Regions from separate parts of the Pseudoduganella sp. UC29_106 genome, predicted to be linked through region 2. Evidence: predicted binding sites of a transcription regulator. Region 2 holds the regulator's gene; the other holds the start of a gene.
The links. Region 2 encodes LexA, which represses DNA repair genes until DNA is damaged. Its sites were predicted from a motif close to ACTGTATNNNNATACAGT; they were not measured.

Region 1 (3,413 bases), 2.6 Mb from region 2:
CAGCATGGCCAGCCAATGCGCGTCTGCCACATCGGTTTTTCGCCCAGGGACATTCTTGACGTGACGCGCATTGACCACTTTGGCCTGAATGCCCACCATTTCCAGCGCTGCATAAGGGCTCTTCCAGTAAATGCCGGTACTTTCCATCACGACTTCGTCAGGCTTCAGAGCGGCTGCCCAAGCTGCGAGCTCCTGGCGATGTCGCTTGAAGGCACCAAATTGCCGCTGCTCAATCCGTTGCGTACCGTCGGCTTCCTCAATTAAGGCGCAGGCAGTGATTTGGCTCTGGTGCACATCCAGGCCAATCACGCGTTTGTAGAGTGTTTGCAGTTCCACATGACCTCCCGCTGTTTTACACTGATGGAGGAAAGCGGCGGATGTGGCCTGAAGTCTGCCTGAGGGCACCGAAGCGCCCACGGCCTTTTTAGCGTGCGCTCTCTAGGAAGCAATCCGGGGTACGGATCAGGTCAAGGGATCATGTTACTAACGGGGTCTGACCACCAAAAAACACAACGATCTCGATCCGCCGCTTTCTCTCCCCAGTCTAGTTTCTTTCATCCTCCGGGGCGGCGGTGTGCTCCGCCATGCCTGTTACTAAAACGCGATATCCCTTACTACTCCGTGCTGGTCGTCGCTATTTCGTCGGAGTCTTCGCTATCCGGGGAACTAATTCGCGCTGCCCCGCTCCAATGAACACAGGCCACAAGCATTTAGTGCCGATTCGCGTTCTGAAGGGAAATTTTAGTAACAGCCAGTGCGTTCTAGCAGGCTTTGGAAGGAAGTAGTACTGCTTAGTAAAAACCGACTTTTGAAGACCCATCATGTCTAAGCTCCATTACCCGATTCGCGTGCCCAGCGACGTGCTTGAAGCCCTGGGCGAATTCACCGGCCAATGCTGGTCGGACTCTTTATCCCTGGAGCCGTTTATTTGCGATGCGATACGCAACTACCTACGGCCGGCAGCGGCGGCCGAGGCGCAGCCAGCAGCAGCTTCCGGGACCGGATACCAATGGAAGCAGGTCTTCCTTCCCGATGGAACCCGGCTGCGCGCCAGCTTTGGCGGTCACGTAGCGCGCCAGGCGCGACGGTCGCCATGAATGGCAACGGCAATCAGCGCAAGAGTGGCTCTGGTCGCACGCCACCGCAGGCGCCTTGCGACGAGCGATTTTCCCGGCAATCTGTGAAGAAGCTAAAAAAAGCCCGGCGCCGGGCCGGGCAAAAGTACGCCGGGCCACGAGGGCCAGCGCACACTTAGAAGGTCTTGCTTAGTGTGAGTTGCAGAGCGGTCTTGCCCAGGAATTTGCCATTGGCAGGGGAAGCATAGGCCGTCTTCGACGCGTTGGTGCCAACACCGGCCAGCTGCAGGCTGGCAAAGCCGAGATCTTTGGTCAAGCCCACTTTCCAGTCGGTGTAGTCGGCAGCGCCGTTGTTCTTCACTTTCTGGTGGCCGGCGTGCAGGTTGGCGGTGAAGCCGTTGCCGATATCGAAGTTGGCGCTGAAATCCAGGTAGCCGCTGTTCTTGCTGTCCACGAAGCCGAACAGGTTGGTCACGGAATGGGAATACTTCAGCGTGGCCGGGCCGTAGCCGATCTGGCCATAGATCTCGGTGGTGTCGGCGTTGGCGAAGCCCGGCACGTTCTTCAGTCCATTGTCGTCGTAGACATAGGTCAGCACGCCCACGTCGTAGCTCAGGTCTTCCGTGATCTGGCCGCGCTTGCCGCCGTAGATGTCCAGCTCCACGTGGCCGTCGCCGCCCGCGTCTTTGGTCCACTTGATCGTGGACGCCCAGGCGCCGACATAGAAGCCGGTCGGATCGTTGACGTAGTCCACCCCGCCCTGCAGCGCTGGTTGAAGACGGGTCTGGGAAATGCCGCGGTAACGGTAGTCGGAGGTGGCGCCGGCGTTGAAGCTCAGTTCTTCGGCCTGGGCGACCGTGACAGCCGCACACAGTGTGGCGGCGAAAAGCATTTTTTTCATCGATTGGGTTCCGGGTTTCCGCATTTGCGGGATGCGGGGAACTTTATCGATCGGACCGCAAAAACAGTCTAAAAAGAGACATGCCACAGGTAAAGACTTCGTAAAATGGCAATTATTGCAACTATAACTGTATAAAAACACACTATAAAACTTGCTAAGTACCCGCCGGTTGAGGATAGAATGCGGAGCGTCCGTGTTTAACCAAACCGCAATTCCATGTATGGCCACTAAAAAACCAGTATCCGACTACAGCGAATCATCGATCCGCGTCCTCAAAGGCCTGGAGCCTGTCAAACAGCGCCCCGGCATGTATACGCGCACCGAGAATCCGCTGCACATCATCCAGGAAGTGATCGACAACGCCTCCGACGAGGCGCTCGGCGGCCATTGCAAAAATATTATCGTCACGCAGAATGCGGACGGTTCCATCACCGTTGAAGACGACGGCCGCGGCATCCCGGTCGGCCTGCACCCGGAAGAAAACGTGCCGACGGTGGAAATCGTGTTCACCCGCCTGCACGCGGGCGGCAAATTCGACAAGGGCTCGGGCGGCGCTTACGCCTTCTCGGGCGGCCTGCACGGCGTAGGCGTGTCGGTCACCAATGCACTGTCCAAGCGCCTGGAAATCGCCGTATGGCGTAAAGACGAAGCGGGCAACGGCTTCCATAACATCGCTTTCGAAAACGGCGATCTGGTCGAGCCCCTGAGCTCCCAGCCGGCGCCGAAGGATGGCAAGAAGTCCGGCACCCGCGTGACCGCCTGGCCGGATGCGAAATATTTCGACTCGCCGCTGATCTCGCAGGTCGAGCTGCAACGCCTGCTGCGCTCCAAGGCAGTGCTGCTGCCGGGTGTGTCCGTCACGCTGAAGAACGGCAAGACGGGCGACGAACAGACCTGGATGTACAAGGATGGCCTGCGCGGCTACCTGAATGAACAGATCGCGCAGACCGCCAATGGCGAAACGCTGATTCCCCTGTTCGAGGGCGAGCAGTTCGCCACCCCGGACGCAGAAGGCTTTGCCGAGGGCGAAGGCGCTTCCTGGGTGGTGGCGTGGACGGAGGAAGGCGCCGTCGTGCGCGAGTCCTACGTGAACCTGATTCCCACGCCAAATGGCGGCACCCACGAATCCGGCCTGCGCGAAGGCCTGTTCGGCGCGATGAAGAATTTCGTCGAGCTGCACTCGCTGCTGCCGAAGGGCGTGAAGCTGCTGCCGGAAGACGTGTTTGCACGCGCTTCCTTCGTGCTGTCGGCAAAAGTGCTGGACCCGCAGTTCCAGGGCCAGATCAAGGAACGCCTGAATTCGCGCGACGCGGTGCGCCTGGTGTCCACGTTCTCCAAGCCTGCGCTGGAACTGTGGCTGAACCAGCACATCGACTATGGCAAGAAGCTGGCGGAGCTGGTGATCAAGCAGGCGCAGTCCCGCCTGCGCTCGGCGC
Region 2 (3,413 bases):
TCCATTTCCACATCGAAATCCAGTGCCGCCGCGACGCAGCCTTTGCCGAACGCATGTTCACTTACAACTCCCGCCTGCGCGATGCCCTACATGCGCCGGTATCGAGCCTCGCCTTGCTGACAGACCCCAGCCCCACCTGGCGCCCCTCCAGCTTCAGTTACGACCAACTCGGATACCACGTCGCTACAAGCTTCCCGGCAGTCAAGCTGCTCGACTACCGCAACGACATCCCGGCCCTGACCGCCAGCGCCAATCCCGTCGCCCTCATCGCCGCAGCTCACCTGTACACGCAACAAACCCGACGGAACTCCGAGCGCCGTTTCGCACTCAAATCGGAATTGGTGGAAAAGCTGTTTGCCCGCAACTGGCCGCTGGACCGCACGCTGGAGCTGTACCGGCTGATCGACTGGCTCATGCGCCTGCCGCCACCGCTGCAGGCGACTATTTTCCAGCAATGCACTGATCACATCAGGAGGCGTCAAATGCCATTCGAAAACTCTTTAATCAATTACTGGAAAAGCGAGGCCCGCCGCGAGGGCCACGCCGAAGGGCTGGCCATCGGCATCGTTGAAGGGCGCGTTGAAGGGCGCGTCGAAGGCCGCGCCGAAGGTTGGGTCGAAGGCACATTCGAGGGACGCGTCGAGGGCCAGCGGCGGATGTTGCTGGGGATGCTGGCACACCGTTTTGGCCACCTGCCGACCGAAACGTATGAGCGAGTCGCCGCCGCGAGCCAGCAGCAGCTAGACGCCTGGAGCCTCGCCCTGCTGGAGGCTGGAAGCCTCGGCGAGCTGTTCGGCAGGCCGGCGCCACAGGATGCCGGCCAGGAAACCAAGGCCGCAAGCCACCCACACCGCCGAAGCCGTGACGTCAAAGGCAGTCACGGGAAACTTTAGCCAGTAGGGCACGATCAGCAGGCCGCGCAGCAGGCAGACGGCGGCGATGGTCCCCTGCGCCTGCGGCGCGAACGGCAGCCAGCGCAGCCAGCCGGCGCCGGCGAGCGCATACAGGCCGCACACGAGCATCGCTACGCCAATCCCGACCGTGCCCGCCGGCGCGAGCGCGGTGCCGCGGCGGGCAGAAGCGACAACGGATGCCGGCGCCTGCAGGAAGGCATACCACTCCGCCCCAAGCAGCGGCGCGAGCAGATGAATCAGCGCGCCGAACAAAGCGATACCTGCAGCAAGCAAGAAAGCGTAGCGTCCCATCCCGGCCTCCGTAAATTGTCATTTCAACATTTCACCCAAATTTTTCTCGAGTTGCAACAATTTTGCTTGCAATTCGTTCCACACTGTACAAAAATACAGACTGTCTATATCCACAGCACACGTACCATGATCAAGCTCACAGCACGCCAGGAACAAATTCTCAATCTGATCAGGGACGCAATCGACAACACCGGCTTCCCGCCGACCCGCGCTGAAATCGCCGCCGAGCTGGGCTTCAAGTCCGCCAATGCGGCCGAAGAACATCTGAAAGCCCTGCAGCGCAAGGGCGCCATCGAAATCACCGCCGGCACCTCGCGCGGTATCCGCCTGACCGGCAACTTCGGCGCGCCGGCGTCGGGCGCAGGCAGCATGTCCAGCCAGGGCAGCTCCCGTCGCGCAGCCGCAACGGGCGACGACGAACTGCCGCAGATCACCGCCGGCATGCTGATGCAATTGCCGCTGATAGGCCGCGTGGCTGCGGGTTCGCCTATCCTGGCCCAGGAAAACCTGGAGACGACCTACAACGTGGACCCCAACCTGTTTTCCGCCAAGCCGGACTTCCTGCTGAAAGTGCGCGGCGAATCGATGCGCGACATCGGCATCATGGACGGCGACCTGCTGGCCGTGAAAAAGGCGGACAGCGCCCGCAACGGCCAGATCGTGGTCGCGCGCATCGGCAGCGAAGTCACCGTGAAGCGCTACCGCAAGACCGGCTCCACCGTCGAACTGCTGCCTGAGAATCCGGACTTCAAGGTCATCACCGTCACGCCGGAAGACGACTTCGCCCTGGAAGGCCTGGCCGTCGGGCTGATGAGGACCTGGCACTGATGATCCAGCTGTTCGGGAATTGCGAGTCGGGCCACAGCTACAAGGTCAAGCTGCTGCTGGAACTGGCCGGCGTGCCGCACGGGTACGAGGAAATCGACCTGCGCCTGGCGCGCGCCGATCGCCCGGAGCCCTTCCGCAGCCTGGCGCGCTACTGCGAAGTGCCGCTGCTGGTCCACGACGGCAAGCCCTATGTACAGTCGAACGCCATCCTTTTGCATTTGGCCGAGCACCTGCAAGACTGGGGCGGGGAAACGAAGGAACGTCTTGAGCGCTGCCGCGAATGGCTGTTCTGGGAAGCGAACCGCATCGGCTTTTCGATGGCGCACCTGCGCTACGGCCAGAAGTTCGACGACGAAGGCGCCTACGCCGGCACCGTGCTGCCCTGGTTCCGCAAGCGCTTCGATGCCGACATCGTGCGCCTGGACGAAGAACTATCCGACGGCCGCCAATTCCTGCTGGACGATACGCCCAGCATCGCCGACTGCTCGATCTGCGGCTACCTGTACTGGCCCGAGCAGGCCAGCGTCGAATACCCGCCGCGCGTCCAGGCCTGGCTGGACCGCATCGCCGCCCTCCCCGGCTGGCGCCACCCCTACCACATGCCCGGCGCCGATCCCTGGTAATAAACCGGGGTCAGGCGTCTAGGGCGGAGCGGAAGTCGTCGAGGAGGTCGGCGGTGTCTTCGATGCCGACCGATACGCGGATCAGCGAGTCGGCAATGCCCATCGATGCGCGGCGCTCGGGGCCCATCTCGAAGAAGATGGTGTGCGACACGGGAATCACCAGCGTGCGCGTGTCGCCCAGATTCGAGGTCGCGATAGCCAGCTTCAGGCGGTTCAGGTAATCGAAGCAGTCGATGCCCTCCTTCAGCTCAAACGACAGCAGCGAACCGTAATCCTTGAACAGCTCCGTGGAGATGCCGTGCTGCGGGTGCGACTTCAGCCCCGGATAGTAGACGGCGGCCACGCGCTCGTCGGCAGCCAGCATCCCGGCCAGCGCGCGCGCATTGGCGCAGGTGCGCTCCATGCGCAGCGCCAGCGTTTCGGCGCCGACGGCGATATGGTGGGCCGCTTCCGGACCGAGCGATGCGCCGAAATCGCGCAAGCCCTTGGCGCGGATCTGCACCAGGCCCCACATATGGGACGGGTTCTTCTTGTAGTTGTCGAAGATGTTGGCGAACCTGGTCCAGTCGTAGGCGCCGGTATCGGTCAGCGCGCCGCCCAGCGCGTTGCCGTGGCCGCCGATGGACTTGGTCAGCGCATTCACCACCAGGCCCGCGCCCACCGATTTCGGCTGGAACAGGTAGGGCGAAGTCATCGTATTGTCCACGATGTAGAGGATGCCGCGCTCGGCGCACAGCTCGCCGATGCGTTTCAGGTC

Region 1: ACHMW6_RS02915 (DNA topoisomerase IV subunit B) is a predicted target of LexA. The motif match lies at 2,104-2,121, and genes of this name have one in related genera.

Annotation. Positions count from the first base shown of each region.
Region 1 covers NZ_CP171977.1:514,766-518,178, reverse strand. Annotated here, with positions in the region: gene ACHMW6_RS02930 (IS110 family transposase) at 1-336, opposite strand, end outside; gene ACHMW6_RS02925 (hypothetical protein) at 822-1,097, shown strand; gene ACHMW6_RS02920 (TorF family putative porin) at 1,252-1,977, opposite strand; gene ACHMW6_RS02915 (DNA topoisomerase IV subunit B) at 2,198-3,413, shown strand, end outside.
Region 2 covers NZ_CP171977.1:5,236,291-5,239,703, forward strand. Annotated here, with positions in the region: gene ACHMW6_RS26285 (DUF4351 domain-containing protein) at 1-893, shown strand, start outside; gene lexA (transcriptional repressor LexA) at 1,332-2,033, shown strand; gene ACHMW6_RS26295 (glutathione S-transferase family protein) at 2,033-2,656, shown strand; gene ACHMW6_RS26300 (cystathionine gamma-synthase family protein) at 2,667-3,413, opposite strand, start outside.